Linked DNA regions of Bradyrhizobium diazoefficiens. The protein of the gene in region 1 interacts with the protein of each later gene in a pairwise test. Links are inferred from orthologs where the notes say so. Each region holds a gene or a part of one and is shown on either strand. Other genes may lie near its edges. The genes, in order: cysK and cysE.

The links.
Region 2: the proteins of cysK (region 1) and cysE interact in binary tests that used the Escherichia coli proteins (3 or more experiments, as listed by UniProt). The link is inferred for Bradyrhizobium diazoefficiens from one-to-one orthologs.

What each region holds. Positions count from the first base shown.
Region 1 is NZ_CP067100.1:4,034,343-4,045,182, reverse strand. The notes cover bases 2,640-5,521. They hold cysK (cysteine synthase A), read right to left. Parts: upstream 4,629-5,521; coding sequence 3,651-4,628; downstream 2,640-3,650. Other genes in these bases: tgt (tRNA guanosine(34) transglycosylase Tgt), read right to left, coding at 5,083-5,521; JJB99_RS19155 (hypothetical protein), read left to right, coding at 4,852-5,070; JJB99_RS19165 (BrnA antitoxin family protein), read right to left, coding at 3,408-3,647; JJB99_RS19170 (caspase family protein), read left to right, coding at 2,640-3,213. In the rest of the region: JJB99_RS19185 (hypothetical protein), read left to right, coding at 1-114; JJB99_RS19180 (RidA family protein), read right to left, coding at 164-562; JJB99_RS19175 (DMT family transporter), read left to right, coding at 711-1,586; more of JJB99_RS19170, read left to right, coding at 1,789-2,639; more of tgt, read right to left, coding at 5,522-6,216; JJB99_RS19145 (TetR/AcrR family transcriptional regulator), read left to right, coding at 6,435-7,193; JJB99_RS19140 (PepSY domain-containing protein), read left to right, coding at 7,463-8,062; JJB99_RS19135 (aspartate-semialdehyde dehydrogenase), read left to right, coding at 8,291-9,328; JJB99_RS19125 (peptidylprolyl isomerase), read right to left, coding at 10,639-10,840.
Region 2 is NZ_CP067100.1:3,291,593-3,302,457, forward strand. What follows is about bases 2,961-5,867. They hold cysE (serine O-acetyltransferase), read left to right. Parts: upstream 2,961-3,955; coding sequence 3,956-4,780; downstream 4,781-5,867. Other genes in these bases: JJB99_RS15545 (hypothetical protein), read right to left, coding at 2,961-3,667; JJB99_RS15555 (DUF3126 family protein), read left to right, coding at 4,915-5,133; JJB99_RS15560 (PaaI family thioesterase), read right to left, coding at 5,410-5,805. Also shown: JJB99_RS15540 (GAF domain-containing protein), read right to left, coding at 1-1,721; more of JJB99_RS15545, read right to left, coding at 2,300-2,960; JJB99_RS15565 (hypothetical protein), read right to left, coding at 6,009-6,716; JJB99_RS15570 (DUF6949 family protein), read left to right, coding at 6,934-7,263; JJB99_RS15575 (gamma carbonic anhydrase family protein), read left to right, coding at 7,340-7,870; JJB99_RS15580 (PAS-domain containing protein), read left to right, coding at 7,996-9,690; JJB99_RS15585 (hypothetical protein), read left to right, coding at 9,803-10,138; JJB99_RS15590 (hypothetical protein), read left to right, coding at 10,240-10,599; JJB99_RS15595 (hypothetical protein), read right to left, coding at 10,789-10,865.

The DNA.
Region 1 (10,840 bases):
TCCGCCGCCGGCTTCAATGCCAACATCGCGCTCAGGACGAGCGGCAACAAGCAGACCGTCACGATGCGCGCGGACAGCCAGTTCCGCGGCGCCAACATCTCGATGTCGCGCTAAGCCGTACAGCCGTCGACGCAAACGCCCCGGCGATCCCGCCGGGGCTTTTTCATGCGTTCGGCACGAACGCAGTGACCTCGATCTCGACCTTGGCGCGCTCGTCGACAAGGCCGCCGATGTAGAGCAGCGTCGAAGGCGGAAAATTGCGCCCCAACGTTTCCTTCCAGGCTGCGCCGATGCCGGCGCCCGCAGCTTCATATTCGCTCCGGCTGGTCAGGTACCAGGTCAGGCGCACGATGTGCTCGGGGCCGGCGCCGGCCTCGCCCAGGAGCTTGATGATCCGCTTCAACGCGGTCGCAACCTGCGCCGCCAGGTCGGGCGCGTAATTGCCGGCCTCGTCGCCGCCGGTTTGGCCCGCCAGCACCACCCAGCGGCCCGGGCCCGCCACCTCAACGCCGTGAGAAAAGCCGCGCGGTTTCTTCCATTCGGCCGGCTGCAAGATACGCATGAGCGACGTTCTCCCGTTTTTATCGTTGGTCACCCAAGCCTTAGCACGCCGCCCTGCATCGCTGCATCCGCAGTTTTGGCCGTTGCAAACGCCAGCGATGTCGCCGATACCGGCCCTCCCTCAGGCTCGATTTCCCGCACCTGCACCGATGACCGCGACACCGTCCAAAACGATGGCTGCACTCTGGATGGCCGGCTGGCTGGCGCTGATGCTGGTCATGGCGGTGGCCGGACGCGAGACCACGCGCGAACTCAACGTCTTCCAGATCATGGAAGTGCGCTCGGTGATCGGGTTCGCGCTGCTGCTGCCGATCATCTCCCGTGCCGGCGGCTTCAAGGCGGTCGCAACCAAGCGCCTGCCGCAGCACCTCGCCCGCAACGGGGTTCATTACTTCGCGCAGCTCGGCTGGTTCTACGCCCTCACCCTGATCGGGATCGGCCAGGTGGTGGCGATCGAATTCACGATGCCGATCTGGACCGCGCTGATGGCCGCAACCTTTCTGTCCGAGCGCATGACCGTCTGGAAGATCGCCGCGGTCGTGCTGGGCGTCGTCGGCGTCGTCATGATCGTGCGCCCCGCCACCGGCGAGATCAATCCGGGCCAGCTGATCGCGCTCGGTGCCGCCATCGGCTTCAGCATCTCCATGATCCTGGCGAAATCGCTGACCCGAACCGAGAGCGCGTTGTCGATCCTGTTCTGGATGATCATGGTCCAGATGGTCGTGGGCCTGTTGCCGACGCTCTATGTCTGGACCTGGCCGTCAACCTATCTCTGGGGCTGGCTCTTCGTCATCGGGGTCTGCGGCACATTCTCGCACTACTGCCTCGCCAGCGCGCTCCGTTACGCCGATGCGACGATCGTGGTTCCCATGGACTTCCTGCGGGTTCCACTGACCGCCACCGCCGGCTGGCTGCTTTATTCCGAGCGGCTCGATTCCTGGACCGTGCTCGGCGCCGCGCTGATCCTGTGCGGCAATCTCCTGAATTTGAAACCGGCCGCGCCCGTCCCCGCCCGCGCGCAATGAACCCCACGCGGCCCCGCGCGACAAACGAGAGTGGTCGAGCGTGATTTGGATCACGTTGGAGGGCTGCTCCATCGTGCACATTCGGCCACACAGCACCGGGTTGAACGGGACGTCCTGCCGTTTTGGTGGCGCGAAGTCGGGCACTTCGTGTAGGTTCACTGTCAATTTGTTGCTGCCTGCAATTCGATTCTGGGGATTTCAGATGCGCTATCTCACCCTCCTCGCTTCGCTGATGTGCTTGGCCTTGTCGGTTAGCGCCGCGAAAGCGGACCGTCGCGTCGCCTTCGTCGTCGGCAACGGCTCCTACAAGAACGTCGCGCAATTGCCGAACCCGCCGATCGACGCCAAGGCAATGGCATCGACGCTGCGCAATGTCGGCTTCGAGGTGATCGAAGGATCCAATCTCAGCCGCGACCAGATGACGGAGAAGCTGCTCGATTTCGGCCGCAAGGCGCAGGGCTCCGACATCGCGTTGTTCTATTATGCCGGCCACGGCATCGCCGTCGGCGGCACCAACTATCTCCTGCCCGTCGACGCCGACATCAAGTCGGAAATGGATGTCAAGCTTGGCGCCGCCATCAACATCGACCTGACACTCGAGCAGACCATGGGCGATGCCAAGGTCAAGCTCGTGTTCCTCGACGCCTGCCGCGACAATCCGTTCGCCGCCAAGATCAAGTCGAACTCGGCGACCCGCAGCGTCAACGTGCAGAGCGGCCTTGCCGAGATGAAGTCCGGCGAAGGCACGCTGATCGCGTTCGCGACCGGTCCGGGCCAGACTGCGCTCGACGGCCAGGAGGGCAACAACAGCCCCTTCACCCGCGCGCTGATCGACAACATCACCAAGCCCGGCGTCGAGATCCAGCAGGCGATGACGTCGGTGCGCGCCCAGGTCAATGAAGAGACCCACAAGGGCCAGCTGCCCTGGGGCCACACCAACCTGATCGGCGCCGTCTATCTCAACCAGGCCCCGACCACCCAGGTCGCCAACGCGGCCCCGATGGCTTCCAGCGCCGTGCCGGCCGCGAGCGGCAGCAATGACGGTGTCGAGCTCGAATACTGGCGCTCGGTCAAGGAGAGCAACAAGCCGGAAGAGCTCAACGCTTATCTCTCGGCCTATCCGAACGGCCAGTTCAAGGCGCTGGCGCTGGCGCGGCTCGCCGCGATCAAGAGCGGTCCGTCGACCACGACACGCAATCTGAACGCCGGCGTCGATCCCGCCACCTTCACCGATGATGCGACCCAGCTCACCGAGGACCAGATCGGCCTCGACAAGGGCCAGCGCCGCGACGTGCAGCGCCGCCTCACCGGGCTCGGCTTCGACACCAAGGTGACCGGCATCTTCAGCGAGGAGACCCGCTCGGTGCTCAAGCGCTGGCAGGCCGCCCGCGGCTATCCGTCGACGGGTTACCTCAATAAGCTCCAGCACAAGGCGCTGCTCTCCGAGATCGTGGCGGCCGCGCCGGCCACCGCGAGCGAGGACAGCCCGAAGCCGGCCCGGCGCGCGGCCCCGGCTCAGGCCCAGAGCGCACCGGCGCCCCGGCATAACGGCGGCGGCGGCGATGCCGGCGCAGCCTTCGTCGGCGGTGTCGTCGGCGGCATGATGGGCGGCATGTTCCGCCGCTGAGGCGGGATCATATCTCAAACAAAAAGCCCGGCTCGCGCCGGGCTTTTTCGTTGGTAATCCTCATGGTGAGAAGGCGCGAAGCGCCGTCTCACCATGAAGGCCCGGCTCTCACGACGTGGGCCAATCATCCTTCGAGACGCCTGCTGCGCCAGCTCCTCAGGATGAGGAGCTGGCGCCGGAACGCGCGGCTGAGCTCACTTCCCCGCCGCCTTGCGCAGCGCCTCGTTGATGCGGTCCTGCCAGCCGGGGCCACCTTGCTGGAAGAACTCCAGCACGTCCTGGTCGATCCGCAGCGTGACCTGCTCCCGGACCCCGGGTGCCACGTTCGGCTTCGGCGGCGCCACGGCGACCTTGGCTGTCACCTTCTTGAACGCCGCCTCGGCCTCCGATCGCGCATCGCCAAGCGTGCGCGGTCGCCTCGGTTGATCCGCCATATCCTAGACTCCCTCAAACAGAGCCGTCGAAAGATACCGCTCGGAGAAGGACGGCACCACCGTCAGGATGGTCTTTCCCGCAGCTTCCGGCCGTCGGCCGATCTCGAGCGCGGCCGCGATCGCCGCACCCGAGGAGATGCCACCGGGTATGCCCTCATGGCGCGCCAGCGCGCGCGAGGTCTCGATCGCCGTCGTCGAGTTGACCTTCACGATCTCGTCGATGACCGAGCGGTCGAGAATCTCGGGCAGGAAGCCGGCGCCGATGCCCTGGATCTTGTGCGGCGTATGCTGGCCGCCCGACAGCACCGGGCTCTCCTCCGGCTCGACCGCCACGACGCGCAAGGACGGCTTGCGCGGCTTCAGCACCTGGCCGACCCCGGTGATGGTGCCGCCGGTGCCGACGCCGGCAACGAAGACATCGATGTTGCCGCCGGTGTCGTTCCAGATCTCCTCCGCGGTGGTGCGGCGATGCACCTCGGGATTGGCGAGGTTCTTGAACTGCTGCGGCATCACCGAGTTCGGTGTCGTCTTCAACAGCTCCTCGGCGGTCGCGATCGCGCCCTTCATGCCCTGCGCGGCCGGCGTCAGCACCAGCTCGGCGCCGAGAAAGGCCAGCATCTTGCGCCGCTCGATCGACATCGATTCCGGCATCACCAGCTTCAGCCGGTAGCCGCGCGAGGCAGCGACGAAGGCGAGCGCGATTCCGGTGTTGCCGGAGGTCGGCTCGATCAGCACGGTATCGGGCTTGACGATGCCGGCCTGCTCCATCGCGATGATCATGGCCGCGCCGATGCGGTCCTTCACGCTCGCCGCCGGGTTGAAATATTCAAGTTTTGCCAAAATCGTCGCGTTCACGCCGTGCATGCCCGGCAACCGTTGCAGCCGCACGATCGGCGTATCGCCAAAGGCCTCGACGATCGAAGAGTAGATCCGGCCGCGGCCGGGTTGGTGCGCTGCACCCGTTTGGGACGATGCGTCCATGATGAACTCCCTGTGGCGACAATTTGCGCTTCTTTCACGGCTCTTGCGCAGTTGCGGACAGCGTGCGGCGACACGCCAGCGACAATGCGGCACATGTTAAATACACTGCATCGCAAAATCGCGTGAGCGATCATTAGCAGAAAACCAACGCATTTGTGTTGCGGCCTCGTCAACTGATTCTGCTTATGTTAGACACAGGTCTCAAAGCAGGGAGGTCACCACGATGTCAGCAGTTGCTGAAGTGTTGTCGACCGTCGCGCACCATCGCGAGCCGCGTTGCAGTGAGTTGCCCACCTGTCCCGTCTGCGCCGATTCCATGATCGCCGCCGAAGCATCCGCCTACGTCTCGGACGACGTGATCTCTTATCTCTGGACCTGCGACAATTGCGGCTACGGTTTCGTGACCAAGCATGCCGTCAAGCAGCGGATCGTCTGCAACTGAGGTTTGATCAACCTAGCGCGGGGCGATGTCGCCCCTCGCCCAGTCCTCGCGGGTACGCTGATAGAACTCCTCGAATGCCCCGTGTGCGATCGCATCCCTGATGCCCTGCATCAGGAATTGGTAGTAAGCGACATTGATTTCGGACAGCAGCATCGCCCCCAACGTCTCGCCGGCCTTGACGAGATGGTGCAGGTAGGCGCGTGCGTAGTTCCGCGCTGACGGCCACGAACTTTCCTCGTCGAGCGGACGCGGATCGTCGGCGTGGCGCGCGTTGCGCAAATTGACCTGGCCGAAGCGCGTGAAGGCGACGCCATGGCGGCCATTGCGCGTCGGCATCACGCAATCGAACATGTCGACACCGCGCTTGACCGCCTCGAGAATGTCGTCGGGGGTGCCGACGCCCATCAGATAGCGCGGCCGCTCCGTCGGCAGCGCCGGCGCAGTCTCGTCGATCATCGCCAGCATCACCGCCTGCGGCTCGCCGACGGCAAGGCCGCCGATCGCATAGCCGTGGAAACCCATCTCGACGAGGCCCTGCGCGCTGGCATGACGGAGCTGCGGGATGTCGCCGCCCTGCACGATGCCGAACAGCATGTAGCCGTCGGGCGCGCTCTCGAAGGCGCGCTTGCTGCGCTCGGCCCAGCGCAGCGACAGCCGCATGGCGCGATCGATGTCGTCGCGCTCGGCCGGCAGCCGCACGCATTCGTCCATCTGCATGGCGATGTCGGAGCCGAGGCAGCGCTGCACCTCGATCGAGCGTTCCGGCGACAGCTCGACCTTGGCCCCATCGATATGGGAGCGAAAGGTCACGGCATGCTCGCTGACCTTGCGCAAATCCGCCAGCGACATCACCTGGAAGCCGCCGGAATCCGTCAGCATCGGCCCGTTCCAGCCGGTGAAGCGCTGCAAGCCGCCGAGCGCCGCGATCCGCTCGGCGCCCGGGCGCAGCATCAGGTGATAGGTATTGCCGAGCACGATGTCGGCGCCGGCCTCGCGCACCTCGCGCCAGTGCATGCCCTTCATGGCGCCGGCGGTGCCGACCGGCATGAAGGCGGGTGTGCGCACCACGCCATGCGGCGTGGTCAGGCGGCCGGTGCGCGCGGCGCCATCGGTGGCGAGCAGTTCGAAATGATTGGGAAGCTCCATGGCGCTGCTTATTGCGTGTCGGGAGGGGCCGATCAACCACTCAGTTTCGGGCCGTCGGAGCCGTCCTGTGGGCCCGCGTACCGTGACCCCGATGGAGGAACGGGGTCCCATCGAAACCGTTGACGATGGCCAATTCGGCCAGATTCGCGATGACGCTCCCGCTCCTGCACGATATAGAGCGAAGTACGACTGTCAGAAGCGCGCAGGAATCATTGGGCATGGGATTGACTGCGACCAAGGCAAGATCGGCAGCGCAGCGGCGCGAAGTGCCGAAATCGCGCGGCGGCCGGCCGACCAAGACCGCCGCGATCGAGCGCGACCAGCGACTGATCGAGGTCGCCACCCGCCTGTTCCTGGACCGCGGCTTCGACGCGACCTCGCTTGACGCGGTCGCGGAAGCGGCCCGCGTCAGCAAGCCCACCGTCTATGCCCGCTACGGCGACAAGCGCGGCCTGTTTGCCGCCGTGCTGAGGCGCGAGATCGCGCGTTGGCTGGCGCCGCTGTCGGCCGCGGCAGAGACCCAGCTGGGCAGCGCCACGGACATCTCGGTCGAGCAGCGGTTGGTCGAGATCGGGCGCGAGATGCTGACCTTCACCTGCGGCCCCGATGCCGTCGCGTTCAGCCGCATGATGACGTCACAAGCCATCAACTTCCCCGACGTCGCCAAGCTCGGCAAGGAGGAAGGCTGGTTGAAAGCCGTGGCGACCACCGCGCGCTTCTTCGATCATCTGGTTGCGCAGGGCGCACTCGATGTCGAAGACACCACCGTCACGGCGGAAGTCTTTCTCGACGTCGTCGTCGGCCACAACCATCGCTTGGCGACGTTCGGAACGCCACCGGAGATGAAGCCGGCCGAAAAACGCATGCGCGCGGCGATCAAGCTGTTCCTGGCCGGCGCGCTGGGACCTGCCGACCGCGTCGAGACTGCGGCCAAGGACACCGCCAAGAGCACGCAGCGCCGGCGCCCGTCCCGCTGACGATTTCGTGAGCTCGCGATGTATCCCCAAGCGGGTCGCGCTGACAGCCTTGACCAAAACAAAACGATACGGTATGGTTTAATTATAAGGCGATATGGACCGCTTTTTTCACCAGCCCCAAAGAGGTCCGCACCGCTTTGATCGCCGGGACGGGTACAGCCCGCCACGACGTTCCGCGGCCGACCGATGCCCAAGGTCGGCCGCGTCTTCTCTCGGGAAGATCAAGTCTCGGCAAGATCAAGCCCGCTCGCCGACCAAAGGTTTCGAGCATGACGACAGCCAAACGATCGACCTCGTTACTTGCGATCGCCTTGTCCGCGCTCATCCTCGCCGCACCGGCGCGGGCGATCGTGACCACGGGCACGCCGACTGCCCTGCACAGCGACACAGATGGGGATGCGGGAGCCGACCGCCAAGCGGTCAACCGCGAGATCGAGCGCTTCCGCAGCTCATCGATCTCGATCAGCCAGGCGATGGCGATCGCGGAAGCCCGTCACGCCGGTGCCACCACCGCGGATGTGAGTTTTGACGGCGGCTCCGGCGTGCCGGTCTACCGGGTGAAGACCCTGCACAATGACCGGATCTGGCGCCACACCATCAATGCCGCCACCGGCGAGCTCGTCGGCGGTGAAGCCGCCCTTCCCCTTACCGAGCTTGACCTCGAGGATCGCGACAATCTCGCGGCGCTCGGCGCGATCAGGCACCGCCTTGCGGACGCCGTGCGCGTTGCCGAGCACGCAGCCTCAGGCAAGGCGATCAGCGGCGGCCTGGTGCGCGAGCGCGGCCGGCTCAATTTCGCGATCGTGGTGATCAGCGGCGACGATCTCAAGGAAGTCATCCTGGAGCCGCCGGGCGCCCGAGCCAAATAGCCGCGGAATCGGCGCTCGCCACAATCCCGCCGAAAAGCCATTGACGGGCGCCAGACTCTCCCGCATAAGTCGCGCCATGTTCACGACCACCAAACGCACGACCAAAACCACCACGGCCTTCGGGGCCTGGGGAGGCGTGCGCGCGTAGTCGTCGACTGGAACGCATCAGCTCTACCGAAGCCCCGCCCTCGATGGTCCGGGGCTTTTTTGTTGTCTAAATCGATCTCAATGGAGGACAAAGTGAGTAACGATCCCGTCGTCGCGATTGTCGGCGTCACCGGTGCGGTGGGCGCCGAATTCATCGCCACCATGGACAAGCGCGGCTTTCGCGTCGGTAAGCTCAAGGCGCTCGCCAGCGCCCGCTCGGCGGGCAAGACAGTGTCGTTTCGCGGGCAGAGCGTCGTCATCGAGGAGCTGACCGAGCGCGCCTTCGAGGGCGTCGACATCGCGCTGTTCTCCGCCGGCAGCGGCATCTCCAAGAAGTTCGCGCCTGTTGCGGTCAAGGCCGGCGCCGTCGTGGTCGACAACTCCTCCGCGTTCCGGATGGATCCGAACGTGCCGCTGGTGATCCCCGAGGTCAACGGCAGCCGCATTCGCGACCACAAGGGCATCATCGCCAATCCCAACTGCGCCGCGATCACGGCGCTGGTGCCGCTCTGGCCGATCCACCAGAGGAATCGCATCAAGCGCGTCATCATCTCGACCTACCAGGCGGCAAGCGGTGCCGGCGCTGCCGCGATGGACGAGCTCGTCGAGTCCACCCGCGCCAATCTCAACGGGCAGGTCTACACGCCCAAGGTGATGCCGCACCCGTACGCCTTCAATCTCTTCAACCACAACACCGCCGTCGACCCAGAGACCGGCTACAACGATGAAGAGACCAAGGTCATCAAGGAGACCCGCAAGATCTTCGAGGACGACAAGATTGCCATTGGCGTCACCTGCGTCCGCGTGCCGGTGTTGCGCGCCCATTGCGAGGCCATCACCTTCGAATGCGAGAGGCCGATCGCCGAGGACCAGGTCCGCGCCATCATGGCGCGGGCGCCCGGCGTCAAGATCGTCGACGACCGCGTCAAGAACTACTTCCCGATGCCGATCGACGCCTCAGGCCAGGACGACGTCCTGGTCGGCCGCATCCGCAAGGATCTCAGCGATCCCTCAGGGCATTCGATCTCGATGTTCGTGGCGGCCGATCAGCTGCTCAAGGGCGCGGCGCTGAACGCCGTACAGATCGCGGAGCTGCTGCCGCAGCGGGTGATGGCGTAACAGAAGGTCTCGTAAGGATGGGCAAAGGCGCGCAAGCGCCGTGCCCACGACGCTTGCGGGGCATTCAAGAGCGATGGTGGGCACGCTTCGCTTTGCCCACCCACCGCCCGGAACAACAGGCACGCATCGCCATACGAATAGAACCGATAGCCGCTGGCGATGGCGTGCGCATACGCGGCCTTCATCGTGTCCAGCCCCGAGAACGCGGAGACCAGCATGAACAGCGTCGATTTCGGCAAGTGGAAATTCGTCATCAATATATCAACCGCGCGGAAGCGGTAGCCGGGCGTGATGAAGATCGAGGTCTCGGCGGCGAACGGCTGAATCGTGCCGTCCTCGCCGGCCGCGCTTTCGAGCAGCCTTAGCGACGTCGTGCCGACGGCGATGACGCGGCCGCCGTTCTTCCGCGCGCCGTTGAGCCGTTCCGCCGTCTCAGCCGAGATCGTGCCCCACTCGGCGTGCATCTTATGGCCTTCGGTGTCGTCCACCTTGACCGGCAGGAACGTCCCTGCCCCGACATGCAGTGTGACGCGGTTGATGCCGACCCCGCGCACGCGCAGCGCCTGCTCCAGCGCGGGGGTAAAATGCAGCCCCGCGGTGGGCGCTGCAACCGCGCCTTCGTTGGCCGCGAACATGGTCTGGTAGTCGGCAAGATCCTGATCGTCAGGCGTACGCTTGGAAGCGATGTAGGGTGGCAACGGCGGGCTGCCGAGATCGGCGATCGCCTGATCGAGCGTGGGCCCGTGGAACGAGAACGACAGCGTCACCTCGCCCTCGGCGCCCTTGGCCTCGACCTCGGCGTCGAGATGACCGAGCAGGCAGACCTTGCCCTCATTGCCGAAGCGGATGCGGTCGCCGGCGGTGAGCTTTTTCGCCGGCTTGACCAGCGCCTGCCAGCGCGAGCCGTCGAGCCGCTTGATCAGCGTCGCCTCGATCTTCGGCTCGGTCTCGCGCCCGATGCGGCGGCCTTTCAATTGCGCCGCGATCACCTTGGTGTCGTTGACGACGAGCTGGTCCCCCGGCCGCAGCCATTGCGGCAGGTCGGCGACGGTCTGGTCGCGCAGCGCGCCGCCTTCCACGACCAGCATCTTCGCGGAGTCGCGCGGGCTCGCCGGGCGCAAGGCGATGCGCTCGGGCGGCAGGTCGAAATCGAAGAGATCGGTGCGCATGTCGGGCTCAGCGCCACACGGTTACTCCTCATCCTGAGGAGCGCGGAACGCGCGTCTCGAAGGATGAAGGCCCCGCTGCATCAGCTCGGCCTTCATGGTTCGAGACGGCGCTTCGCGCCGCCTCACCATGAGGGGAAACGCTTACTCCGCGTCCGCGGCCATCCGCGCCTTGACGATCTTGTCGGGGTTCTGCACCGGCTCGCCGCGCTTGATCTTGTCGACGTTCTCCATGCCCTCGGTCACCTTGCCCCACACCGTGTACTGGTTGTCGAGGAAGCGGGCATCGTCGAAACAGATGAAGAACTGGCTGTCGCCGGAATCGGGATTGGCGGCGCGGGCCATC
Region 2 (10,865 bases), 750 kb from region 1 along the record:
TGATAGGTGAGAGCCTCGGAGAGGTCGCGCGTCTTCGCCTGCACTTGTTCAAACAATTTAACGTTCTCGATCGCGATCACCGCTTGATCGGCGAACGTCGCTACCAGTTCGACCTGCTTGTCCTCGAAGGAACCGACGGTGAAGCGAAACAGGTTGATGACACCGAAGGCGTGCCCCTCCCGGACGAGCGGGACACCCAGCGCGGCACGCATGCCAATGAGCTTCTGTGCTTGCGGGCGATTGAAGTCGGGATCAGCAAGTAAATCCGGGACGCGAACGGGACGACCATCGAGAATAGTTCGGCCGAAAATCGAGCCGCGGTCTGCCTTCGTCGTGTAGGTCTGGAAGTGCTCGATCCATTCGGGTTTGCAGCCATACGCGGCGGCAAGCCGGTAATTTCCCTCGTGCTCGTAACGGATCGTTCCAATCTCGGCGTCGCACAGCCGACAGGCTGACGAGAGCAGGGCATCCAGCACGGTCCGCAGATCGAAGGCCGAGCGACTGATCACCTTGAGTACATCGGCGGTCGCGGTCTGCCGCTGCAAGGCCTCGCTCAACTCATGCGTCTTGAACCGAACCTGCTCGAACAGACGCGCGTTCTCGATAGCGATCACTGCCTGGTCGGCGAAGGTTTGCAGTAACTGCACGTGGTGATCTACGAACGACCCCGCTTCGAGCCGCGTCACGCTGATGAGGCCGATCGGAACATTGGCGTTCATCAGCGGCGCGAGCAGCATGCTGCGAAAGCCACGCGCCCGAGCGATCTGCTTGATCTGGGAGTCCGGAAGAGTCTCGATATCGCCAATCTGAATCGGTTTGCCAGCTTGTGCGAGCCTGAACGGCTCGAAGCGGCCAACGGGCGTCGGAAATCCGGCCTTCAGCACCTCGTCGGCGGCCGAGCTTGTCGGCGTGAAGGCCGCAAGGTGCGCAATATCGTCGACGAAGCGGAATACCGCCGTCGAAAAGCCGCCGATCAGCCGCTTAGCACTGCTCGCGATGGCGTCGAAGACCGGCTGTACGTCGGAGGGCGAGGAGGCAATCATCTTTAGGATGTCAGCAGTAGCGGTCTGCCGCTCCAGCGTGTCCCTGGTCTCGTTGAAGAGGCGCGCATTCTCGATCGCCATCGCTGCGTGGCCGGCAAAGCTCTGCAGCAGTACGAGCTCATTATCGGAAAACGGCTCGAGCCGGTCGCGGTGGACGATCAGAGCGCCGATCGCCTTGCCTTGGATGCGCAGCGGCGTGCCGCAGATCGTCCGGGTGCCGGCAGCCCGGGCGTGCGGCAGGTCGGAGAACTCGGCTAGATCGGGATCGGGATCGTCGAGATTCGGCACGTGGATTTGCACATTTCGAGCGACCACCGCGCCTGGCATGTTGCGGCCGCGGAGGTTGATGGCCCTGAGCGATAGGTCCGCACGGACGAGCCGGTCGCTCACGCCGTTCCGGTAGGCCTTGCTGCATTCGTCGTTCCCGGCAAGCTGGATCGAGACGCTGGAGGCACCAATCAGCCGGGCGGTAGTCTCCGCTATTTGTTCCAGAGCTCGGTCGGCATCACCCGAGGTGCTCGCAATTGTTGCAAGGATATCCGCGCTGGCCGTCTGGCAACCCTGCGATTGTGCGAGCTCGCGCCGCAGGCTTTCGGTCTCGGCGGCGCTCGACTGGAGCTTCTGTTCTAGCTCGGCGATCCTGCGCGCAACATCGCCGTCTTGGGACAGCGCGGTCATCGATAAATCCATATCGTCCAGCGCCCGCCGGCGCCAAAATCATCTAAAAACCAATTACTCCACGCTCAAGCTGAGCCGGCCAGCGATATCGTTGCAGATATTGGGCCAACCGTCGAGTACCGTTCAGGTTCCGGGACGAGGCAGCTCGGCTCCTGGTGGTGAACTCGAGCAGCTACGTGTCGTCTTCCACCTCTGGCTAATGCGGCTGACCTCTGGCACGACGCCTCAAGCCCCTTGGCCAGCCGAAGCTGCGGGCCCGGCGGCATAGTGGCCGGCGGTTTAGACGAATTATTGAGCGGGATCGACGTGATCGGAATCCGTTGGCGGACCGCAGCTCGAAATCTCAAAAGCGGCGGGCGTCGGCTTCGGGTCACTATCCGATATCGACCGAGCGGGCCTCGATCTTCTAGACTCCGCTAGTGGCGGTTATCCGACGCCAGGCACAGCAATTCAGTCGGCCATCGGCACGTTTGCTCGTTCCAAGATTGCTCTGAGCTGAAGCATGCTTTTCTTATCGGCCACTCTGCTGCGTCAGCGCGGAGATCATGCTTAGACAAGAAACCAAGCGCGATGGCTCTTCATTCCAATTTCGTCGCTTTATTGTCGTCGCCAAAACGGCGGGCCAGCGGCATCAGCACCACGAAGGTCGCGAGCCAGACCATCCGCGCGCCGTAGCGGTCGTGCGGGCCGGAGATCACGCCGCAGATGAAGGCGTTGCCGAGCAGCGCCAGCGTGACGGTCGCCGCCAGCAGCGTCAGGTCGTCGAGCCGGCGGTTTGCGAGCGAATAGGCGAGCAGCGTCACCAGCCCCAGCATCGAGATCAGCGCGACCGGAACGTGCAGCCGGTTGACGGCGTCGAAGTTGAGCTCCCAGTGCTGCTGGCGCGCCGCGCGCATCGGTGTGACCTGCGCCGGGATGTAGCGTTCGATGATGCCGTAGGTGTGCGGAATCCAGACCGTAGTGCCTTCGCCGGTCGCCACATGCAGCAATTGTTGTCCCATCGCCCGCAACGCCGCGCCGGCCTGCCAGGCCGGATAATCGGCGAGCGACTGCACGACGATGTTGCCCATCTCCTCGTTCAGCCCATCGAAGCGGCCGAGCGTGTTGAACATGCTCTTGCCCCACAAGAACTCATCGGCGGTCGCCGGCAATTCGTTGCGATAGGGACAAAGCTTGAAGTCTTCGCGCGGGCAATGGTCGTTGAGGAAACGCGCGACGATGCCGTCCTGCATCATGCGGCCGAAAGCGACGCCGTAGCCGCCGGGAGTCCAGGCCCATTTGCCCGACAGTGCATGGTTCGCCGACACCAGCATCAGGGCGCCCGCGACGATGGTCAGGCTCGCCTGCGCCAATCCGGCAATCGGCAGACGCTGCTTGAGGAACGGCCACGCCATCCAACCGACGGCGCAGAGGCCGAGCAGCACGCCGAGCGTGCCGCTGTGGGTCGCGGCGGCGAAGGCGGTGAAGACGAACAGCGAGATTTTTTCGAGCACCGAAATCCGGCCTGCGCCGACCACCAGCAGGAACAGCGACAGGATCGAGAGCCCGGCAAAAATGTCGGTGAGCAGCATGCTGGCGAGCCAGGGCAGTGCGGTCGACAGCATCAGCAACAGGCTGATCGCAACGAAGCGGAAGGTTTGCATCAGGCCTAGCACGCGCAAGGTGAGCTGCAGCAGCCATAATGTCGCCAGCGACTGGACCGCGAGGTTGATCCAGAAACCAAAATTCTCACCATAGTGCAGATAGACGCCGAACACGGTGGAGCGGCTCGGGACCAGATAGCCCTCGTACCAGCGCGCCAGATAGCCGCCGGTATCCCATTGCAACAGCGGATAGCCATTCCAGAACGCCGGCGCGATCATGAGGAGGGGCAGGGTTGCCGCCGCGAGCCGCAGCCAGAATGTATCAGCGGCGCGCGCGCGCAATTGATCGGTGGTGATGCTCAAGACCGCTCCGTCGTCCTCCGGACCATGCCCGCAATAACCGTCGAGACGGAATTCACCAATAGTTTGACGCCGCCCGGCTTGAATTTGGCAAAACTCTGACCACTTTGAAGCGACCTTGCCGGGTGGGGCGTCAAAAGAAATCATTGTGATTCAAGGTGTTGGCATGTTTTCGGGGGGCAGGGCGAGGTTCACTCTCAGGCAAGCCCGTCGGGACTTTGTCGCCTAGACTGTGTTATAGAACCGGCAAAACGAGCCAATTCCAAAGAGCAGATCCCAAAGAGAAAAATCATGGCAGTGCATCAGGTCAATCCGGGAGGAAAGCTCGCATCGCTCGATCCGATCTGGGACCGGATCAGGAGCGAGGCGGAGGACATCGTCCATCGCGAGCCCGAGCTTGCAACCTTCATCTATTCGACGGTGCTGCATCACAGCCGGCTCGAGGATTCGGTGATCCACCGTCTCGCCGACCGGCTCGATCACTCCGCGTTGTCGGGCGATCTGGTGCGCCAGACCTATGACGAGGCGCTGCGCGACGATCCCGATCTCGGCAATGCCTTCCGCGCCGATCTCGTCGCCGTCTACGACCGCGATCCCGCGACCTCGCGCTTCATCGATCCCTTGCTCTACTTCAAGGGCTTTCACGCGATCCAGACCCATCGCCTCGCGCACTGGCTCTATCTGAAGGGCCGCAAGGACTTTGCGTATTATCTCCAGAGCCGCGCCTCCGCAGTCTTCCAGACCGACATCAATCCCGCCGCGCGCATCGGCCGCGGCATCTTCCTCGACCACGCCACCGGCTTCGTCTGCGGCGAGACCGCTGTGATCGAGGACGACGTCTCGATCCTGCACGGCGTCACGCTGGGCGGCACCGGCAAGGAGAACGAGGACCGTCATCCGAAGATCCGCCACGGCGTGCTGATCGGCGCCGGCGCAAAGATCCTCGGCAACATCGAGGTCGGCCATTGCGCGCGCATCGCCGCCGGGTCGGTCGTGGTCAAGCCCGTGCCGCACAATGTCACCGTTGCGGGCGTGCCTGCCAAGATCGTCGGCGAAGCCGGCTGCGCCGAGCCCTCGCGCACCATGGATCAGATGATCAACGCCATGGGACTCTGAGACCGGGCTCCGACGTTGGGAAGGGCCGGAATTTTCCGGCCTCATGTCGTTCCCGAATTCCTTGGCAATTCATGCTGGCGGTTCGTCGCGTCTCGTCCTAAAACCCGCCGAACAATTTCGATCGGAGACTTGCCGTGGACGTCAAAGAAGTCAGAAAGTTAGATGCGTATCTGAAGCGGGTATTCGGCAATCCCAAGATTCGCGTCGTGCCGCGGCCGAAGAAGGACGATTCCGCCGAGGTCTATATCGGCGAGGAGTTCATCGGCGTGCTCTTCGTCGACGACGAGGACGACGATCGCTCGTTCCAGTTCCAGATGGCGATCCTCGAGGACGATCTCGTCGATCAGGAGTAGTTGTCACACGTCATTGCGGGTGAAGCATTGTCTTCGCCGTGCTCGCAATGAAGCCGTGCGGGCGACAGCGCGGCGTTCTCTCGTGTCCCGGACGCATTGCAGCGCCCTCAGCGTTGCAGTGCAGAGCCGGGACCCAGAAAGCCACACAGCGCATCTCTGCAACATGGGCCCCGGCTCTGCAGCGCACCGTTGAACGGACGCTGCGCTGCGTCCCGGGCACGCACGAAGATCGAGCCGCGCTCTCTCCACGAACGACAGCTCCGCAATCGCATAACTCTATTTCCTTGCAAGAATGCGCAGCCGCGCCGTGGCATCGGCGACTATGATGCCCGCGGCATCGACGAGCTCGGCTTGCACGACCATGTCGCGCTCCGTCCGTTCGGCGACCCATGCCCGCGCCGTGATGGCTCCGACCGCCGCCGGCTTCAGGAAGCGCGTATCGAGGCTCCTGGTCACCACCGTCAGGCCGGGCGCGAGCGCCGCCAGCGCGCAAATCCCGGTGGCGGAGTCCAGCATCGCCGCCAGGAATCCGCCCTGGATCGTCCCGTGCCTGTTGGTGAACGCCTGCTGAGCCCTAAAGCGGATCAGCGCACGCCCGCCCTCGTCGAAGCCAAGCCATTCGCGTCCGAGCAGTTCGGCACCGGGCGGGAGATGTGTTGCCGCATCGTTCACGTCGATTGCCCCATGATGGCATCATGCCACTGTTTCGCCCGACGGGTCAAGCGCGACTTCGAAAAACGCGAATTATCGAAAATACGAAATCATGGCAGACGCTTGGCTACTGTGCATGGGGTTGTTTTCGAGATTTTTTGATCAAGGAGGCGCCGGGGTCGTAGCTGCAAGCCGCTTTCGCGGCGGGCTTGCCAGGGCCGCGCTCAGCCCTTCGGCCCGCGGAGCTGCGCCGTCAGCCGCTCCATCGTCTCCGCGACCTCGCGCCATTGCGACAGCCAGCTGCGTGGAAAGCGGAAGGTGAGGTCGGCGCCGCCGATGCGGCGCTCGGACAGGCACATGCCCGGGGTCGCCGCATCGCGGGTGCAGCGCGCTGTCAGCGCGGGGTTTGCGGCGGAATAGAGGTCTTCGCCGCCGTAAGGGGTCTCGGTGCGGAATATGCGCATCGTCAGCCCGTCCTCGGGCTGGGTTGCGGCCTGGTCGAGATAGCGCGGATAGATCGTGGCGGTGCGCTGCTCGGGCGAGAGCGCGTCGTGATGGGCCGCGATCGACAGGAAGATGCGGTCGATCGATTGCACCGCCACTTCCACGGTGTCGGCGGTGACGTGCTTGGGCGCGCCGGGCGGCTCCAGGGAAGGGTAGAGGAAGTCGAGATCGATGCGCTCCTGCGGCCCGGAGTGCCGCTGGATCTTCATGCGGATCGCCGCCGTCGGCAGGTTGAACAGCGTGCCGCCGATGCTCACCGGCAGCTTGTCCGGCGCGTTCGCGCCGCTGGTGCCCCAGGTCGGCCACAACAGATAGGCGACCAGCGCGACCGCGCCGGCCGCCGCCGCGCCGCCGAGCACGATCGGGACGACATGCGCCCGCGTGCGCGTCCGGGGAAACCTGAGGGGAACTGCCGAAAACATCGTCATGAGTTGCGCTAGCCGGATGCCGGCCGCTGGCCGACGAATCAGCCGCGAATATGCCATGCGGCGGCGATTTCGCGCAGGCGTTCCCACCTGCGGGCACGGGGAGGGTCATGCGCGGGCCGGCCGGCGGCGTTAACCTTCCCTTAAGGATAATGTAGCGTTAACCAGCACTTTTTGTCACAGGAAGGCTCCTCGCGTGGCGTAAGGACGGACCGTTCCGATGACACCTGAAGCTCTCAACACCTTCTTCTCGATCGGCATCGGTTTCGCGCTCGCCGGCGCGCTCGTGAATGGATATCAGGCGGCCACGCAGCGGCCCGCCGGCTTCGGCCTGTTGCAGGCCGGCGTCGCGCCGAAGACCTTCGCGGCGGTGCCGTTCCTGGTGTTCGCGGCGCCCTTCATCATCATGCGCAACACCCTGCGCGGCATGCGGCTGGAAAGCCGCCGCTTCGAATTCGTGATGATGGCGACGGTCATCGCCGGCTTCTGGAGCATGATGAGCGGCACCTTCTTCCTGATGACGCTGCGCGCCGCCGGCGTGCTGGTCTGATATCCGCGTGCCGGCCGGCCCTTTGCTTCAGGGCCGGCGTTTCGCTATGGCTGGGTCAACATGACAGGAGACCTCCATGGCGATTTATGAGCTCGACGGGCAGGCGCCCGATCTTCCCGCCGACGGCAATTATTTCATCGCGGAGACCGCGACCGTAATCGGCCGCGTGCGCCTGAAGGCGGGTGCGAGCGTCTGGTTCGGCGCGGTGCTGCGCGGCGATAATGAGTGGATCGAGATCGGCGAGAGTGCCAATGTACAGGACGGCTCGACCTGCCACACCGATCTCGGCTTTCCCATGGTCATCGGCAGGAACTGCACCGTCGGCCACAACGTCATCCTGCACGGCTGCACGATCGAGGAGGGCGCGCTGATCGGCATGGGCTCGATCGTGATGAACGGCGCGAAGATCGGCCGCAACAGCATCGTCGGTGCAGGCTCGGTCATCACCGAGGGCAAGGAGTTTCCCGAACGTTCGCTGATCATCGGCTCGCCCGCGCGCGTGATCCGCACGCTCGATGACGCGCAGGTTCAGAAGATGGGAAGCGCGGCGAAATTCTATGTCGCCAACGGTCCGCGTTTCACCAAGGGACTGAAGCGTATCGGATGAGAGATGGATGCGGCCGCGTCGGTCCGGCGCGGTTCCATACCGTAACAATACAGGGCGCCGGTTTAATCTTCTGCTAGCGCAACCAGGTTTAGCTTGGTGCGCTTTCAACCAGAAGGAGAGGCGCCATGAACGCTGCGGCGCTCGGATCCGGTTTCAATTCCGGAACCAAACTCTTTAAGAAATTTGTTCAGTTCGCGCGCGGCGCCGATGCGCTGAGCGTCGCGGAGAAGGTCTACAGCATCGCCGGCTTCCTGGCGATCGTCACCGCCTTCCTGCTCGTCATGTCGATCCAGTCGGTGCGATTGCAGACGACCTATCGGCACATGCACGCTAGCTCCGCTGAGGCTGCGATCAATGTCGGACTCGTCAACGCGCTGATCTATGCCATCGTCATGGATTCGCGCGGCATCTATATGTCGAGTGATCGTGCCGCGGTGAAGCCGTTCGCCGACGGGGTGGTGCGCCGCAATCGCGAGCTTGCCGACGCGGTGAGGAGCATGGAGCGGACGGTCGGTGACGATGATGCCGGAGAAATCGCCACGTTCCGGCAGCGCATCGCGCAGTTCATCGACTTCCGCAAGGAACTGGTGCGGCGCGGCCTGGAGATCAGCCCGGCGGCGGCGCGCGAATGGGGCGACAACGACACCAACCGGACGCTGCGCAGCGAGCTCAACGGGGATCTCGAGACGCTCGAACGGATCTATCGGCAGCGGGCCCACGATGCCGACGAGCTCGCCAACGAGAACCGCTACGCCGCCGCCTATTTGTTCGGGCTCGGACTCGCGGCCCTCTTTCTCGCCGGCTTGAATGTCGTCGTGATGCGGACCTCCGTCGTCGCGGCGCTGGCCGAGATCACGCAGGCGACCGACCGGATCGCGGACGGCGACGTCGAGAGCGAGGTGCCGCATCTGGGCCGTCATGACGAGATCGGGCGCCTCGCGCGCGCCGTGCAGCACTTCCGCGACGCCGTGGCGCGCATCTTCGAACTGGAGGAGCTCGAGCTCGGCACCGCGCAGGCGCGCGATGCGGCGAGGTCGGAGCGCGACAAGTTCAATGACAAGTACCAGGCCAAGAAATGGCAGCTCTCGGCTGCGATCAACAGCATGCCGCAGGGCCTGATCATGCTCGACGGCAAGGCCAATGTGGTCGCGATGAACGCCAACTACCGGCGGATCTACAATCTGCCCGAGACGATCCAAGCGGGATCGACGCTCGAGGAAATCCTCCAGCACCGGGTCGAGAGCGGGTTGTTCAACGGCGACGTCGGGAAATATGTTGCCGCAGTTCTCGCCCGGATCGCCAAGCGCGAGCCGACGGCCTATGAGATCACCCTGAACGACGGCCGCACCATCAAGATCTATGAGCGTCCCATGGACGGCGGCGGCTGGGTCTCGGTGCAGGAGGACGTCACCGAGCAGCGCCAGCGCGAGCGCATCCTCGAGCGGACCGAGCGCTTTCTCGCCACCATCGTCGAAAATGTGCATGAGGGCATCATCGCCAAGGACGCCCGCACGATGCGCTATCTGTTCATCAACAAGGCTGCCGAGAAGCAGATTGGCCTGGCGCGCACTCAGATCGTCGGCAGGACTGCGCGCGAATTGTTCTCGGCGGAGACGGCCGAACTCATCGAGAAGCGTGATGGGCAGTTGCTCTGGCAAAAGCAACAGCTCGAGCCGATCGTCGACACCATCAACAATCCGGTTCGCGGCCGGCGCGTGGTATCCTGGAGACGATTGCAGATTGGCAGTGCGACGGAGGACTCGCACATATTCGTGACGATCGCCGAGGATCTCGCCGATCAGGCGGGAGCGGCTGCGTAACGGCAATTACATCACCGCGATGTCCTCCCGGCGATCGGTGATCGTGATGTGACGGCACTTGTTCCGGAACGGGTCTTGGGTCGGACCGTTGACGGGTAAAGGAGTGTGTCCGATGGCCCTCTCGTCTGCAACCATGTCAACGAAGACCCTGATCGTGATCCTCAGTCTCGCTGCGATGCCGGCCGTATCGTTGGCGCAAGCCACCGGCGGCGCTGGCTCGACGGGATCGACCGGCTCGACTGGGTCAACCGGCTCAGCTGGTGGTGTCGCAAATTCCCCGGCTTCGCCGCCCGGCACCAACAGCCTGGGGACGGCGCAATCATCCGGCCGCGGATCGGGCATCACCACCGGCACCGGGACCGGTGCGGATCCCACCGCCGACGCCACGGTCAATTCCGAGAACCGGCTGCTCGACCAGAAGATGAAGAGCATCTGCCGCGGCTGCTGATGCTCGCGCGGAAGTGAGGCAGTGCGGCTGTCGGGAATGCCCGAGTGAGGTTAGCTTCCTGCTTTGAAGCGTGGAACGTGTCCACGCGGAGGGATCGAGTAATGTTGCGCAAGATGATCATGACGGTGCTGGCCGTTGCGGCGGTCGGGCTGGCGCCGCAGGCGGCACAGGCTGCGGGCGGTTTCGGGCATGGCGGAGGCTGGCACGGCGGTGGCGGCTGGGGCCATGGCGGCCACTGGCATGGCGGCGCCTTCTGGCCCGGCGCCGCCATCGGGGCGGGGCTTGCCGGCGCCGGTTACTACGGCAGCTATTACGGCTACGGCTATCCTTATTATTACGGCGAGCCCTACTATTATGATACCGGCTACGACGACGGCGGTTATAGCGGCTGCTACGTCGTGCGCAAGCGCGTGATGACGCCTGCAGGATGGCAATATCGTCGCGTCGACGTCTGCGAATAGCGGGACGACCGGCCGGCCCCATAAAAAACAAGGCCGTTGACGCAGTATACCGTCAACGACCTTGCCAGCCCCGGATATTGAAATCGGCTCACGCCATCCGGTGACGGCGAGCATCGCGCGGAATCACACGGGCGAATGTGATCCAGTTCACAAGTCTCGAAAATAAAGTCCGGCGCTGCGGCCGGGTGCTCAGCCGCGCGAGCGCTTGCGGGCGCTGGCGTGCACGCGCTGCCGTGCCGGTTTCCTGCGGGTAACCGAGGGTGTCT